DNA from 3 places in the Cupriavidus sp. SK-4 genome. Region 3 is predicted to be linked to each of the others. Evidence: predicted binding sites of a transcription regulator. Region 3 holds the regulator's gene; each other region holds the start of a gene.
The links. Region 3 encodes HrcA, which represses chaperone genes, less so after heat shock. Its sites were predicted from a motif close to TTAGCACTCNNNNNNNNNGAGTGCTAA; they were not measured.
Positions count from the first base shown of each region.

Region 1: a site for HrcA is predicted at 2,555-2,581, ahead of rpoH (RNA polymerase sigma factor RpoH). Genes of this name have one in related genera too.
Region 2: a site for HrcA is predicted at 3,452-3,478, ahead of groES (co-chaperone GroES). Genes of this name have one in related genera too.

Region 1 is NZ_JFJW01000098.1:28,028-33,598, forward strand. Features, by position in the region: gene cyoE (heme o synthase) at 1-693, shown strand, start outside; gene CF68_RS21185 (SCO family protein) at 822-1,442, shown strand; gene rpoH (RNA polymerase sigma factor RpoH) at 1,551-2,477, opposite strand; gene CF68_RS21195 (pirin family protein) at 2,818-3,693, shown strand; gene ybiB (DNA-binding protein YbiB) at 3,714-4,706, opposite strand; gene CF68_RS21205 (ABC transporter ATP-binding protein) at 4,802-5,571, opposite strand, start outside.
Region 2 is NZ_JFJW01000090.1:40,493-46,063, reverse strand. Features, by position in the region: gene CF68_RS19645 (FAD:protein FMN transferase) at 1-45, shown strand, start outside; gene CF68_RS19640 (hypothetical protein) at 42-503, shown strand; gene CF68_RS19635 (hypothetical protein) at 679-966, shown strand; gene CF68_RS19630 (transglycosylase SLT domain-containing protein) at 1,034-2,575, opposite strand; gene CF68_RS19625 (hypothetical protein) at 2,755-3,174, opposite strand; gene groES (co-chaperone GroES) at 3,573-3,863, shown strand; gene groL (chaperonin GroEL) at 3,909-5,552, shown strand.
Region 3 is NZ_JFJW01000100.1:67,025-72,595, forward strand. Features, by position in the region: gene grpE (nucleotide exchange factor GrpE) at 1-557, opposite strand, end outside; gene CF68_RS37760 (hypothetical protein) at 833-1,006, shown strand; gene CF68_RS22245 (RNA-binding S4 domain-containing protein) at 1,073-1,468, opposite strand; gene hemH (ferrochelatase) at 1,465-2,580, opposite strand; gene hrcA (heat-inducible transcriptional repressor HrcA) at 2,687-3,721, opposite strand; gene CF68_RS22260 (NAD kinase) at 3,824-4,741, shown strand; gene recN (DNA repair protein RecN) at 4,808-5,571, shown strand, end outside.

The sequences.
Region 1 (5,571 bases), on a different contig from region 3:
GAGCAGAGGATCGACGCGCTGATGCGCCGCACCGCGTGGCGCCCGTCGGCCACCGGCGAGATCACCACGCCGCAGACCCTGGTGTTCTCCGCCATCCTGGGCGGCGCCGGCATGTGGCTGCTGCACGTCTACGCCAACGACCTGACGATGTGGCTGACCTTTGCCACCTTCCTCGGCTACGCGGTGGTCTACACCATCCTGCTCAAGCCGGCCACGCCGCAGAACATCGTCATCGGCGGGCTGTCCGGGGCGATGCCGCCGGCGCTGGGCTGGGCCGCGGTGGCGGGCGAGGTGCCGGCCGAGGCCTGGTTCCTGGTGCTGATCATCTTCACCTGGACCCCGCCGCACTTCTGGGCCCTGGCGCTGTACCGCCGCGCCGACTACGCAAAGTCCGGCCTGCCGATGCTGCCGGTCACGCACGGCGAGCGCTATACGCTGCTGCATATCCTGCTGTACACGCTGATCATGATCGCCGCGACGCTGCTGCCCTTTGTCTACGGCATGAGCGGCTATATCTACCTGGCGGCCGCGCTGGCGCTGGGCGCGGGTTTCCTGGCCTATGCCTGGAAGATGTACCGCAACTATTCGGACGAGCTGGCGCAGCGCACCTTCCGCTTCTCGATCCTGTACCTGTCGCTGCTGTTCGCCGCGCTGCTGGTCGATCACTACTTCAAGTTCGTGCCGCAGGTCTGACCTGTGGCCCATCGGCTGCGGCATCTTGTCGCGGCCGGCGCAGCGTGGCGGCACGATCGGCGATACTGCGTGATGTCGCCGCCCTCCGGTGCCGCTGTTCCCTCCCACCCCTGACCGGTTTCCGCCGCATGCCCCGCCTAAGCCCCGCCTCCGGCCTGTTCGCCGCCTTCCGCCGCTTTTCCCTGCTGGCCGCGCTTGCGCTGGCCGTGGCTGCCTGCGGGCAGCAGAAGGCCTCGTTCCGCAATGTCGACATCACCGGCGCGGCGGACTTCGGCAAGGACTTCTCGCTGACCGACCATCACGGCAAGGTGCGCACCATCGCCGACTTCAAGGGCAAGGCGGTGGTGATGTTCTTCGGCTACACCCACTGCCCGGACGTGTGCCCGACGACGATGGCAGAACTGAAGGCGGTGATGGAGAAACTGGGCCCGGACGCCGACCGCGTGCAGGTGCTGTTTGTCACGGTCGACCCGGAACGCGACACGCAGGCGCTGCTGGCCCAGTACGTGCCGGCCTTTGATGCGCGCTTCCTGGGGCTGCGCCCGGCCGACGAAGCCGCACTGCAGAAGCTGACCAAGGACTTCAAGGTGTTCTACGCCAAGGTGCCGGGCAGCTCCCCGAACAACTACACGGTGGACCACTCCGCGGGCAGCTATGTGTTCGACCCGGAGGGCAAGCTGCGGCTGTTCATCCGCCACGGCCAGGGTCCGGATCCGATCGCGCACGACCTGAAACAGCTGCTGTCGTGACGTGAAAGGGAGGGAAGGGGTGCGGCATAACGTCGCACTCACCTCCTCGCAGGCAACAAAAAGGCCGGTCCAGTGGACCGGCCTTTTGCATGGCTGGGGGAGAGCGGATCAGGCGAACGCCTGCAGCGCCCCCTTCATCTTCTTCATGGCCGCAGCCTCGATCTGGCGGATGCGCTCGGCCGAGACGCCGAACTCGTCAGCCAGCTCATGCAGCGTGGAGCCGCCCGAGCCGTCGTCCTCGACGTGCAGCCAGCGCGCCTCGATGATGCGGCGGCTGCGTTCGTCCAGCTTGCCCAGCGCCTCTTCCAGGCCCTCGACCTGCATGCGGTCGTGGCGCTTGGCTTCCAGCACGCGGGTGGGCTCGTTGTGGTTGTCAGCCAGGTAGGCGATGGGGGCGAATTCCTCCTCGCCGTCGTCGATCTGGCCTTCCAGCGCCAGGTCGCCGCCCGACAGGCGGGTTTCCATCTCCATCACTTCTTCGGGCTTGACGTTCAGCTCGCGCGCCACGGCCTCGACCTGCTCCGGCGTGAACGTGTGCGCACCCTGCTTGTGGCTGCGCAGATTGAAGAACAGCTTGCGCTGGGCCTTGGTGGTGGCCACCTTGACCATGCGCCAGTTCTTCAGCACGTATTCATGGATCTCCGCCTTGATCCAGTGCATCGCGTACGACACCAGGCGCACGCCCTGATCGGGGTCGAAGCGCTTCACGGCCTTCATCAGGCCGATATTGCCTTCCTGGATCAGGTCGGCGTGGGGCAGGCCGTAGCCCAGGTACTGGCGGGCGATCGACACCACCAGGCGCAGGTGGGACATCACCATCTGGCGGGCGGCATCAACGGAATCGTGGTCGCGGAGCTCGCGCGCCAGGCGCTGCTCTTCCTCCGCGGTCAACAGCGGAATCCGGTGGACAGCCTGGATATAGCTGTCGAGGTTGCCAACGGTGGCCGGGAAGGTCAGCGCAAAGCTGCCCGTGCTCCGGGGTGCCGTCGGCAGACGGTTATTCAGGGTTTGGTCGGCAGACAAGACTGCGTTCACTCAATGGCTCCTTTCGCATCCGGCGGTTCGGTTGCCGGGGTGCCGCGCCTCTTGGGTCGGCGGCACTGCAACACATATTAGCACTCAGGCCGGGTGAGTGCTAATTGGAGTCCCGATGGCCGTGATAGTTCCACTCGATTGGTCATGCGAATGGCATAGCTACATACCGCTTCGAGCGGCGGGAACGATACCCACGGTTCGGCGCACTGGATGTTAGAGCGGTGCGGGGCACGGGGGTTCTGCCCGCTGCTGCAATGATTTGTTGCAGCAGCGGCTACACTCGACCCAACTGCGGCGCGCTGGCATCCTTGCGAGCCTCTCTCATTCCACCGGAGGAGTTATGTCTGCTATCGAACACTTGCTCAAGCCGCATGTGCGCGACCTGGGCGATTTTACCGTGCGCCGGCTGTTGCCCGCCGCCGCCACCCAGACCGTCGGGCCGTTTATCTTCTTCGACCATATGGGGCCGGTGCAGCTGCCGCCGGGCGCCGGCGCCGACGTGCGTCCACATCCACATATCGGGCTGGCCACGGTCACCTACCTGTTCGAGGGCGAGATCATCCACCGCGACAGCCTGGGCAGCGACCAGGCGATCCGCCCGGGCGACGTCAACTGGATGACCGCCGGGCACGGCATCGTGCACTCGGAACGCTCGCCCGAGCATGTGCGCCCCGCCGGTGCCCGCCTGCACGGCATCCAGACCTGGGTGGCACTGCCGCAGGAGCATGAGGGTGCCGAGCCGTCCTTCTTCCACCATCCCGCCGCCACGCTGCCGCAGATCGAGCGGCCGGGCGTGCGCATGGTGGTGATTGCGGGCGATGCCTTTGGCCAGGTCTCTCCGGTCAAGGTCTTCAGCCGCACCCTCTACGTGGCGATCGAGCTGGATGCGGGCGCGAGCGTGGAGATCCCGGCCGATCATGCCGAGCGGGGCATCTATCCAGTCGATGGCGCGGTGGCGCTCGACGGCGAGCCGCTGCCGGCCGAGCATATGGTGGTGCTCACGCCGGGCCTGCCCGCGACGCTGACGGCCACGACGCCGTCGCGCGTGATGCTGCTGGGCGGCGACCCGACCGACGGGCACCGCTTTATCTACTGGAATTTCGTTGCCAGCAGCAAGATGGCGATCGAAGCCGCCGCCCAGCGCTGGGAGGACGATCAGTTCCCGCACGTGCCGGGCGAGACCGAGCGCATCCCGCTGCCCCCGCGCAAGCCCTGACAGCGGTCCCAGGGGCTGGCTCAGAGCGGGCTGGCCCAGGTCACGTGGGTGCCTTGCCGCAGGCATTCGCGGATGGCCTCGACCTGGATCGCGATCGGTGCCGGCACCGGCGCCGCGCCGTCCAGCACGCGCCGGATCCAGGCCACGGTCTGGCCGGCGTCGCTGCCGGGCGGCAGTTCAGGCACTTCGGCCAGCGAACCCACGGCCGGATCGACCAGCGTCTGCTGGTGCCCCTCATGCAGCCAGTCGATGCGGCTGGTGCGGCGCGCATCGGCCACCACTTCGCCCTCGGTGCCGCGTGCCAGCAGCACGTTGGCGGGTTCGTGCGAGAAGTAGTCGGTCAGCGTCTCGCGGTATTCGGGGTGGGTGTAGCTGTACAGGCGCAATCCTTCCGCGGGCGAATGCTCGCCCACTGGCTGCAGCATCTTGGCCACCGTATGCGACGAATTGCGCAAGCCGATCACGGTGCGCCGCTCCAGCAGCTGCGACAGCCCGGGCGACAGCACATCCACCGGCAGTACCGCCAGCGGCCCGAGGTCGCCACCCTCGCGCAGGCGTGCCGAAGCCTCGCCGGTAGTCGCGCACAAGGGCACGCCCAGCGCCTCGAACAGCGTCATGCTGGTCACGCGGCCATTGAACAGGCGCGTGCCGTGCACCAGCACGGGAACATCTTCGCGCGCCAGCAGCAGCGCCAGCAGCGGCACCAGGTTGGGTTGCTTGCGCGCGCCGTTGTAGCTGGGGATCACTACTACCTGCCGGTCAGGCGGCGCCGGCAGCGGCTGGCAGTGCGCATGGGCGGCTTCCAGCATGCCGGCCAGCTCATGCGGGGCCTCGCCCTTGATGCGGTAGGCCATCAGGATGGCGCCAAGCTCCAGGTCCGAGACGCGCCCGGCCAGCATGGCGTCGAACAAGGCCTGCGCGTCTTCTCGTGGCAGCGCCCGCGCGCCGTTGACGCCGCGGCCGATCTCCTTGATATAGCGGGCAGCAGGGAAGGACGTGGCTGGCGTGGTCATGGCGGCGTGGGGGTAGTCTGTTCTGGGTTCATGATAGCGGAGCCAAGCCGCCGCGCCCACCGCCGCCGGTCACCGCGCATCGCCTCCTGAGGACACTACGCGGCTTCCTGCAGCGCCGGGTTGCGCTGCTTGCGGTAGAGGAAGTCCAGCACTGCGGTGCGGCAGGCGTGGTAGGCCTTGTCGTCGGCCAGCGCGACGCGGTCGCGCGGGCGCGGCAGGCCCACCTTCAGGATCTCGCCGATGGTGGCGGCCGGGCCATTGGTCATCATCACGATGCGGTCGGCCAGCAGCACGGCCTCGTCGACATCGTGGGTCACCATCACCACGGTGCTGCGCGTGCGCGCCACGATCTTGATCAGCTCGTCCTGCAGGTGCGCGCGCGTGAGCGCATCGAGCGCGCCGAAGGGCTCGTCCATCAGCAGCACCTTGGGCGCCATCGCCAGCGCGCGGGCAATGCCCACGCGCTGCTTCATGCCGCCGGAGATCTCATGCGGATACTTGTTCTCGGCGTGCGTCAGGCCCACCAGCGCCAGCGTGTCGTGCGTGCGCGCCTTGAGCTGCGGCTTGCTCTCGCTGGCGGCGAAGACGCGCTCCACGCCCAGGTAGACGTTCTCGAAGCACGTCAGCCACGGCAGCAGCGAATGGTTCTGGAACACCACCGCGCGCTCCGGACCCGGCCCGGCGATCTCGCGCCCGGCGCAGATCAGCGCGCCGGTGGTGGGCGTGGCCAGGCCCGCGACCAGGTTCAGCAGCGTGGACTTGCCACAGCCGGAATGGCCGATCAGCGTGATGAACTCGCCCTCGGCGATATGCAGGTTGATATCGCGCAGGGCGACGAACGGGCCCTTGCGGGTCTTAAAGGTCT
Region 2 (5,571 bases), on a different contig from region 3:
GCATGCGCGCTGCTGTACCGCAGCGGTGGACGGGGGCCGGCATGACCAGGGCAGCCAATCCGCGCACGCCCGCCTTCCGCCGCGGCCGGCGCCGCCGTCTCGCGCTCTATGTCGTATCTGCGCTGCTGCTCGGCTCCGCCTTGCCGACGCTGGCCTTGCGTGCCGCGCATGCCGATCCGGCACAGTGGCTCGGCTGGACGGCGTGGAGCATGAAGCTGCACGGCGCTGCCGCCTTCGCCGCGCTGTTCCTGCTCGGCACGCTCTGGCCCACGCATATGCGCGCGGCCTGGCTGCGGCGACACAACCGCCTTGCCGGTGGCATGTTTGCGGCGGCGACGGCAGTGACGGTGGCGACCGGGTATGGGCTGTATTACTTCAATGGCGAAACGCTGCGCAGCGTCAGCGATGGTCTGCATTGGGGCAGTGGGCTGGCGGCGGCGTGGCTGTTTGTCGTGCATCGGCGCGCGGGGCGCCGGGAGGGACGGCGGGGTTCGGGCCTGTAGGAATATCGCACCAGTGTCGCGCAAGGCGTGGCTGCACCCTATTGCGTTTGCGCGGTGAGCGGCGTAGAACGGGGAAAACTGCGCGGGAAGAACTGCGCGGAAGAAAACTACGCCAGCACCGCCCGGCCGCCGCATTTCGCGGACCGGGGGCGAGCCCGGAGACCGAGGTGTGACCATGGAGACCCAGGAAAGTACGCTGACCCTTGCGCTGATGACCGAGCCCGCGCGAATCCGGATCTGCCGGGCGCTGCTGGATGCCGGCGAGGCGGGCCTGCCGGCCACTGACCTGGCGCAGGTTGCACGGCTGAGCCTGGCGCGCGCCAGCCATGTATTCCTGGAGCTGGTGCAGGCCGATGTGCTGGCGCTGTCGATCCAGGAGCGCCGCGTTTGCTACGTGCTAAAGGCGCGCCGCGCCGTGACCGAGGCGCTGGGCTATATCGACGCCAGCGGACTGGCCGACTGATCCATGCGACGTGGCCGGGCAGCAAGCTGCGGCGGCCCGCCTCCACCGCCGTCCCGCCAGCGGCTGGCTACTTCCGGACTTCCTTCAGTGCCCGCTCACGCGCGGCCTCCCGGTCCTGCGTGAGCCGGTAGGCCGCGTAGTACTTGTAGATATTGCGCACATAGGTGGTGGTTTCGATGCCGATCTTCTCGGCCACCACGATCTCGACATTGTTGAACCATTTGTCGGGGTCAAGCCCGCGCGCCGCAGCCTCCTTGCGCATCTTCGCGATATTGCCGGGCCCGGCGTTGTAGCTGGCAAAGGCGAACAGCGGCCGCGCTGATTCCGAGAAGTGCGCATCGGGGAAATACTTCGACATCAGCCGGTCCATGTACTTGGCGCCGGCGTGGATGTTGGACTCCACCATCTGGATATTGCCCACGTTCAGTTCCTTGCCGGTGGCGGGCATGATCTGCATGATGCCGACCGCGCCCACGCGGCTGCGCGCCTTCTGGTTGAGCTGGGATTCCTGGAACCCTTGTGCTGCCAGCATCAGCGGATCGAAGCCATAGTCCTTGCCGTACTTCTCGAAGAAGGCAACGGTCTGCTGGAAGCGCTTGTATTCCGCGTCGTCGGTGTTGTTCTTGATCTGCTTGACCCGGCGCATGGTTTGCTTGAGCAGGTATTCCGCCACGCCGTGCTTCCTGACGTGGTTGACATAGAAATCATCGATCACTTGCCGCAACTGCGGGCTGTCCTTGCGGAACGCCCAGCCGACATAGCCGCCTTCGCGCACCGCCAGGTCCTGGCGCACCTTGATATCAGGCAGGATCTGCGCCCACATTGCGGCCTTCCAGTCGTCGACCACGACGATCTCCAGCAGGCCCGCATTCACCATCTCGAGCACGTCTTCGTCTTCAAGCGCGTCGGGCAGCAGCACCAGCTGCATCGGCGCCTTGCTGGACTGGCGCAGGCGGTTGTTCAGTGCAGTCAGGCTATCGTAGTAGCTGCTCGCGCGGCGCACATGGACGGTCTTGCCCGCCAGGTCGTCCAGGCTCTTCAGCGCCGGCGACTTCGGGCCGGTCACGATCAGCTCGCGCACTGGCTTGCGGTCGCGCGGCGCGGCAAAGTCGACCAGCTTCAGCCGTGCCTCGGTCTCGGTGAGGTTGCCGGCGGCAATATCGCCCAGGCCCGCCGCCAGGTCGGGCAGCAGGCGGTCGCGCGTGGTGGGGATGATGATGATGGTGAGCGGGCGCTTGCCCAGTCGACTGGCGTAGGTCTTGTTCAGGTAGCGCTCGAATTCCCGCACCAGTTCTGCGGTAATTCCGCGCTCGTGGCCTTTGTCGCTGAAGTAGAGGGTGCGGCTGTAAGGCACCAGCACGCGGATGACGCGGCTGTTGACCATCACGTCGAAGTCGCCCGTGCGCGGCTTGTTGGCCAGGTTGAGGCCGCGCGGTTTGGCGGCATCTGCCTTGCCGGTTGCGGCTTTCGCCGCGGGGGCAGCAACGGGCGCGGACGCCGGCGCCGGCTTCTGCTGCGCTACGGCAAACGTGCTGCACAGGCTGAGTGCGCCCACCAGGCCGGACAGGAGAAGGCCTGCAAACCAGTGGCATGGGTGGGCGGCGGACATGGCGCAGATGGCAAGCCGGGCAGAAAGGCGCGCGACTCGCTCGTATCGAGTCTAGGCGCGATTCTGCCTCTTGCAAGCCGCCAGGGTCTGGATGCTGCCGAAGGGCAAACGGGAGGGGTATGTCTGGCAAAAAGCAGGTGGCCGGTTGATCCCGGCCACCCGTCGTGCAAAGGCTGGCGCTATTGCTTTGGTGCGGCCATTTCCTGCTTGGCCGTTGCATCGGCTGCCTTGTTCTCTACCTTGCGCTCCTGCTTGGCAGCGCCGACTTCTTCCTTGTACTCACCCTTGGCCGCCTTCTTCTTGGCCTTGTACTCGGCGGCGGCCTTCTGGCGCGCCTCGCGGCGTTCCACCAGCGGGTCCTTCGGCGGTTCGACCTGGGTCATGCCGGGCGGCACGCCCTGGCCGCTTGCCGGCGTGGCAGAGGTTGCCGGCATCGCCGGGGTCGCGGGCATGCCCTGGGCAGCAGGGGTTGCCGGCGTGGCCGGGGTAGCGGGGGTGGCGGTTGTCTGGGCAATGGCAGCAGCGCAGCTGAGGCCAGCCAGGCCTGCGGCAATCACGCTGGCGATTCGGGTAAGGCGAGCGGGCTGTTTCGTATCCATGGAATACCTCCAGAGTCGCTGTCGGAGGCGCCGGCAACGGAAGCGCTCGGCGCGGCGTACGCCGTACATCCGGCCAAGACGGGCGCGCGGCGACAAGCCCAGTCTAGGTAGCGGCACCACGTTGCGCTGTCAGGCACACGCCCGAATGGGTGCCGGGATTATTCCTACAGGCGGGTCGTTGCCGGCCGGGAGCCCATGCCGCGCAAGGCATCAACCGCCCCTCGGGAAAACCCGCATCACCCCCGCGTCTTGAAATGCCCCTACCCCGTCCCTATAATTAGCACTCGTCAGGGGTGAGTGCTAACAGCCTCCTGCGACACCTGAACATTTCTGACGGCCGTCGCCTCGGTAGCCGGCCGATTTGTGATCAAAAACTCACTTTGTATCTAGGAGTCCGTATGAATCTGCGTCCTTTGCACGACCGCGTGATCGTGAAGCGTCTGGACAACGAAACCAAGACCGCGTCCGGTATCGTGATTCCCGACAACGCTGCCGAGAAGCCCGATCAAGGCGAAGTGCTGGCAATCGGTCCTGGCAAGAAGGATGACAAGGGCAACAACATCGCCCTCGACGTCAAGGTCGGTGACCGCGTGCTGTTCGGCAAGTACGCCGGCCAAGCCGTGAAGGTGGAAGGCCAGGAACTGCTGGTCATGCGCGAAGAAGACATCATGGCCGTGGTGAACAAGTAATTCACCAACTGACCGCCACCCGTACAGATTTCAGGAGATTCAAGAATGGCAGCTAAAGACGTAGTGTTCGGCGACGCCGCACGTGCCAAGATGGTCGAAGGCGTGAACATCCTCGCCAACGCAGTCAAGGTGACCCTGGGCCCGAAGGGCCGCAACGTGGTGCTGGAGCGCAGCTTCGGCGGCCCGACCGTGACCAAGGACGGCGTGTCCGTGGCCAAGGAAATCGAGCTGAAGGACAAGCTGCAGAACATGGGCGCCCAGATGGTCAAGGAAGTTGCTTCCAAGACCAGCGACAACGCCGGTGACGGTACCACCACCGCAACCGTGCTGGCCCAGTCGATCGTGCGCGAAGGCATGAAGTTCGTTGCCGCCGGCATGAACCCGATGGACCTGAAGCGCGGCATCGACAAGGCTGTTGCCGCCGCCGTGGAAGAGCTGAAGAAGGTCAGCAAGCCCACCACCACCAGCAAGGAAATCGCCCAGGTTGGCGCGATCTCGGCCAACAGCGACACCTCCATCGGTGAGCGCATTGCCGAAGCCATGGACAAGGTCGGCAAGGAAGGCGTGATCACGGTTGAAGACGGCAAGTCGCTGGCCGACGAGCTGGAAGTCGTGGAAGGCATGCAGTTCGACCGCGGCTACCTGTCGCCGTACTTCATCAACAACCCGGAAAAGCAAGTTGTCCAGCTGGACAGCCCGTTCGTGCTGCTGTTCGACAAGAAGGTCTCGAACATCCGCGACCTGCTGCCGGTGCTGGAGCAAGTGGCCAAGGCCGGCCGCCCGCTGCTGATCATCGCTGAAGACGTCGAGGGCGAAGCCCTGGCGACCCTGGTGGTCAACAACATCCGTGGCATCCTGAAGACCGCCGCCGTCAAGGCCCCGGGCTTCGGCGACCGCCGCAAGGCCATGCTGGAAGACATCGCCATCCTGACCGGTGGCACTGTCATCGCTGAAGAAATCGGCCTGACGCTGGAAAAGGCTGGCCTGAACGACCTGGGCCAGGCCAAGCGCATCGAGATCGGCAAGGAAAACACCATCATCATCGACGGCGCCGGCGACGCAGCTGCGATCGAAGGCCGCGTCAAGCAAATCCGCGCCCAGATCGAAGAAGCGACCTCGGACTACGACCGTGAGAAGCTGCAAGAGCGCGTGGCCAAGCTGGCCGGCGGTGTTGCCGTGATCAAGGTTGGCGCTGCCACCGAAGTCGAAATGAAGGAAAAGAAGGCCCGCGTGGAAGACGCCCTGCACGCCACCCGCGCTGCGGTGGAAGAAGGCATCGTCCCCGGCGGTGGTGTGGCCCTGCTGCGTGCCCGCGCTGCGATCTCGGCACTGACCGGCGAAAACGCCGACCAGAACGCCGGTATCAAGATCGTGCTGCGCGCCATGGAAGAGCCGCTGCGCCAGATCGTGCTGAACGCCGGTGAAGAAGCTTCGGTGGTCGTTGCCAAGGTTATCGAAGGCAAGGGCAACTACGGCTACAACGCGGCTTCGGGCGAGTACGGCGACCTGGTGGAAATGGGCGTGCTGGACCCGACCAAGGTCACCCGCACCGCACTGCAGAACGCCGCTTCGGTGGCTTCGCTGATGCTGACCACGGACTGCGCAGTTGCCGAATCGCCGAAGGAAGAATCGGCTCCGGCAATGCCGGGCGGCATGGGCGGCATGGGCGGCATGGAAGGCATGATGTAATTCATTGCCGACCGACTGC
Region 3 (5,571 bases):
TTCGGTGCCGCCACCGTCACCAGCGCCGGCCGCAGCACGCGCTCGGCAATGGTGTAGCCGCGCTGGAGCACGGTCACCACGGTATTGGGTTCCTGGTCCGCCGGCACCATCGAGATGGCCTGGTGGCGGTGCGGGTCGAATTTCTCGCCCACCGGATTGAGTTCAACGATCTTGCCGCGCTCAAAGGCGGCGGCCAGCTGGCGCGCGGTCAGCTCGACGCCTTCGCGCAGCTTGGCGATATCGCCCGAGCCGTCGGCCAGCGCGGCCTGCAGGCTGTCCATCACCGGCAGCAGGTTGTCGGCGAAGTTCTCGATGGCGAACTTGTGCGCCTTGGCGACATCGTCCTGCGCCCGGCGGCGGATGTTCTCGCCTTCGGCAACGGCGCGCATATACAGGTCGTAATGCTCGCGCGCCTTGGCTTCCAGGGCGGCCAGCTGGGCCGCCACGTCGTCCACGGCAGCGGTTTCCGGCGCACCGGTTTCCTGGCTGGCGTTGGCCGCCTCATCGCCCGCGGGCGTAGGCGTCTGGGTGGTTGGCGTCTGCTTCTGTTCTTCCATGTCGATCCGTATCAATGCATTGTCGCGGCCCGCCGTGGGCCTGGCCGCGGGTGGTAAATCGGCGCGTGTTCCGTGCAGGTGGTGGCAAGGCGCAGGTTTTCAAGAGTGGCGCTGGCGTGACGCGGAAACACACGGTTACAAAGGCCAGGCATATGCAATCGACGCCTTATTGCTTTGCTGCATCGCAATCACTAAGATTCTCAGTAATAAAAATGATAAAAATGCCGGGGGTCCTGGAGATGGTTCATCTTTGTGCCTCTTCCGAAAGGTTGGCCATGCATAAGCTGCCAGTCGTGACACTCTGCCTTGTGGCCGCATTGGCGGTCATGACCGTCTTTATCTGCCTTTCCGGCGCATTCACCCCGCGCGATACGGAGTATGGCAGCGGCAAGGCGGTGTTCAAGCACTACATCGTCCCTATCGTCAGCCAGGAAGTCACGCAGGAATAAGCGCCACCTGACCCGATCCAAGCGCGCGGCGGCGCCGGAGCTTCCCGGTGCCGCCGCGTTGTCATTTCAGCTCTTCAGGTGGTCGATGCGGCGCCGGTCCCGCTTGGTCGGGCGCCCCTGGATCTGCGCGGACGGCTCCGGCTGCAGGCGCCGGCGCTCGGCATCGGCCAGCCGGCGCGACTGGCTTTCGGCACTTTCCTCGTACAGCGTCTGCGCCACCGGCGCCGGCCCGCGCGCCGGGGCGATGCCTTTCACCACCAGTTCCCAGTGCTGCTGGTGGGCTTCCAGCACCACCATGTCGCCGGGCTTCACCTCGCGCGAGTTCTTGCATGGCTGGCCGTTGACGGTTACCTTGCTGCGCTCGACCGCTTCGGCCGCCAGCGAGCGCGTCTTGAAGAAGCGCGCGCACCACAGCCATTTGTCGATGCGCTGGCGCGCATCCGGCTCAAAGTCAACGTTCATGCCGCCGCTCCCCGGGTCTGGGCGCGCGTGCGCCGTGCTTCCAGTTCGTGCGGATGCGGCGTGGCCAGCGGCCAGCCCTGCAGGTGCTGCAGCGCGATCTCGGCCATGGCCGCGACCCACGGATCGGCATCATTCAGGCACGGGATGAAGTGGAAATCCTTGCCGCCCGCGACCTTGAACTCGGTCTGCCCTTCCATGGCGATTTCCTCCAGGGTCTCGATGCAGTCGGCCGGAAAGCCCGGGCAGAAGACGTCGACCCGGCCTGCGCCGACCTTGCCCAGTTCGGCCAGCGTCGGCGCGGTGTACGGCTGCAGCCATTCCGCCTTGCCAAAACGAGACTGGAACGTCACCTGATACTGGCCAGGCTGCAGGCCCAGCGCCTCGCCCAGCAGCCGGCCGGTCTTCAGGCATTCGCAGTGGTAGGGGTCGCCCAGCTCCAGCGTGCGCCGCGGCACGCCGTGGAACGACAGGATCAGCTTGTCGCCGCGGGCAAAGTCCGGCATGCCGTGGCGCGCCCAATAGGCGCCGACCTGCTGGTGCAGCGCCGAGATATAGGCCGGATGGTCGTGGAAGTGCTTGACCAGCCGCAGCTCGGGCTGGTTGCGCCACTGGCCCAGCACCCGGAACACCTCGTCGAAGGCCGTGGCCGTGGTGGTGCCCGAGTACTGCGGATACATCGGCAGCACCAGCACCTGCTCGCAGCCCTGCCGGCGCAGCGCCTCCAGCACCGAGGCGATCGACGGGTTGCCATAGCGCATTGCGCACGCGACCGTCACTTCATGGCCGTGCTGGTTCAGCAGCCGCTGCAGCGCGTGGGCCTGGCGCTCGCTGTAGACCAGCAGCGGAGAGCCCGTCATATGGGCCTCGCGCAGCCAGATCGATTCGTATTTCAGCGCCGAGGCGCGCGAACGCAGCGGCAGGATCACCCCGTGCAGCAGGGGCAGCCAGGCCGCGCGCGGGATCTCGACCACGCGCGGATCGGACAGGAATTCCTTCAGGTAGCGCCCCACCGCCTTGGGCGTGGGAGCGTCCGGGGTGCCCAGGTTGACCAGCAGGATCGCCGTGCGCGGCGCGTGGCCGTGCTGGTAGGCCGGTTCGGGAGAAAACGTCATGTCGCTTCCGGGTTGACACGGTGCCGGGATGGCGCCGGTGCGGCGCACCGGCGATTGCCGCGCTCGGCAGGCATGGAGCCGCTTGTCAGACCAGCCAGTGTTTGCACTAGTTCTGGCTCAGGGCGCTGGACAGCAAGCGCGCGGTGATGTCGACGATGGGGATCACGCGCTCATACGCCATGCGCGTGGGGCCGATCACGCCGAGCGTGCCGACGATCTGGCCGTCGACCTCGTACGGGGCGGTGATGACCGCCATGTCTTCGATCGGCACCAGCCGGCTTTCGCCGCCGATAAAGATCTGCACGCCCTGCGCATGGCTGGACACGTCCAGCAGCTGCAGCAGGCTGGTCTTGTGCTCGAACACGTCGAACAGGCGCCGCAGCTTGTCCATGCTGGAGGCCAGGTCTTCCACTTCCAGCAGCTTGCGCTCGCCGCTGATAAAGACGTGGTCGTCGTCCTCGTCCTCGGTGACGCTGCCGGCCTCGACCGCGGCCTGCATCAGCTGCGACATGTCGCGGCGCAGGTCCTGCAGTTCCACCCGCAGGTGGCCGCGCACCGTGTCGAAGCTCATGCCGGCATAGTGCGAGTTGAAGAAGTTGGCCGCCTCGATCAGCTGGGCCGGCGTGTACGACAGCTCGGTCTGGATGATGCGGTTCTGCACGTCACCCTCGGGGCTGACGATGATCAGCAGGATGCGCTTGTCCGACAGCCGCATGAATTCGATCTGCCGGAACGCCTGCGCACGGCGCGGCGTCATCACCACGCCGGCAAAGTGCGACAGGTTGGACAGCGTGCGCGCCGCCGCCGTGATCATGCGCTGCGGCCCCAGCTGCTGGCCGCCGAGCTGGTCCTGGATCTGGCCGGTCAGCTCGGCCAGGTCGGCGTTGCGCTCCAGCGGCTTGGCCGTCAGCATCGAATCGACGAACAGCCGGTAGCCGCGCGGGGTCGGGATACGGCCGGCCGAGGTGTGCGGACTGGCAATAAAGCCCATTTCCTCCAGATCGGACATCACATTGCGAATCGTCGCAGGCGACAGGTCCAGCCCCGAGTATTTCGACAAGGTGCGGGAACCGACCGGCTGCCCTTCGGCAATATAGCGCTCGATCAGGGTCTTGAGCAGCGTTTTGGAGCGTTCATCCATGATGCCCCGATTTTACGCAAGTTTTGGACCTTCTGGCGGCCGGCCTGGCCCGCCCGCTGGCGCCTGCTGACAAGCGTCATGGCGGTATGGTCTAATCCACGCATGTCCGCCCCCCCGAAAGCCAGCGCCGTGCGCACTTCGTTCAAGACCGTCGCCCTGGTGGGCCGGTACTCCACTGCCGGCATCGAAGGGCCGCTGGAGGAGATCGCCTCTTATATCCTGCGCAACGGGCAGGACGTGGTGTTCGAGCGCGAAACCTCGCTCGCCACCGGGCTGACCGCCTACCCTGCCCTGTCCGCCGAGGAGATCGGCCGGCAGGCCGACGTGGCCGTGGTGCTGGGCGGCGACGGCACGCTGCTGGGCATCGCCCGCCAGCTCGCCGGCTATGACGTGCCATTGATCGGCGTCAACCACGGGCGGCTGGGCTTCATGACCGACATCGCGCTGGAAGACGCGCACACCGTGCTGCCCGACATGCTCGACGGCCGCTATGAGGCCGAGACCCGCCTGCTGCTGGAATCGCGCGTGGTGCGCGACGACATGGACATCTTCTCCGCGCTGGCCCTGAACGACGTGGTGGTGAACCGCTCGGGCATCTCCGGCATGGTCGAACTGGCGGTGTCGGTGGACGGCCACTTCATGTACAACCAGCGCTCGGACGGCCTGATCGTGTCGACCACCACCGGATCCACCGCCTACGCGCTGTCCGCCGGCGGCCCGATCCTGCACCCGACGCTGTCGGGCGTGGTGCTGGTGCCGATTGCCCCACACGCGCTGTCCAACCGCCCGATCGTGCTGCCGCACGACGCCGAGGTCACCATCGAAGTGGCCAGCGCGCGCGACGCCAGCGTCAACTTCGACATGCAGTCGCTGACCTCGCTGCTGCCGGGCGACCGCATCGTGGTGCGGCGCTCCGAAAAGACCATCAACCTGCTGCACCCGGTCGGCTACAACTACTACGCCACGCTGCGCAAGAAGCTGCACTGGCACGAGTACCCGTCCGAAGACAACCGCCTCTGAGCCAGTATCAAGCCGCCCCTTGAGCCTGATCCCGAACCCATCGGACCGACTACCTCCAACGCCACGATGCTGCGCAGCCTGTCCATCCGCGATTTCGTCATCGTCGATACGCTCGACCTGGACTTCACCACTGGCTTCACCGTCTTCACCGGCGAGACCGGCGCCGGCAAATCCATCCTGATCGATGCCCTGGCGCTGGTGCTGGGCGAACGCGCCGATGCCGGCGTGGTGCGCGAAGGCGCCCCGCGCGCCAGCGTCAGCGCCACCTTCTCGACCCACCCGGCACTGGATGCCTGGCTGGCCGAGCGCGAGCTCAACAGCGAAGCGGAAGACGGCGTGCATACCGTGCTGCTGCGCCGCACGGTCGATGCCGGGGGCCGCAGCAAGGCCTTTATCAACGGCGCCGCCGCCACCCTGGCGCAACTGCGCGAAGTCGGCGACCAGCTGGTCGACATCCACGGCCAGCACGCGCACCAGCTGCTGCTGCGCCCCGATGCGCAGCGGCTGCTGTTCGACGCCCACGCCGGCCTCACCCAGCAGGCCGGCGCGGTGGCCGAGGCCTGGCGCGCCTGGCGTGCCTGCGTGCGCCAGCGCGAGGCGGTGGAACACCAGTCGCGCGAGATGCAGCTCGAACGCGAACGGCTGGAATGGCAGGTCGGCGAACTGGACAAGCTCAACCCGCAGCCGGGCGAATGGGAAGAGATCCAGGCCGAGTACAACCGGCTGTCGCATGCCGCCGGCCTGATCGACGGCAGCCGCGCCGCGCTCGACGCACTGTCCGAGGCCGACGGCTCGGTGCTGTCGGCACTGAATACCATCGTGCACAAGCT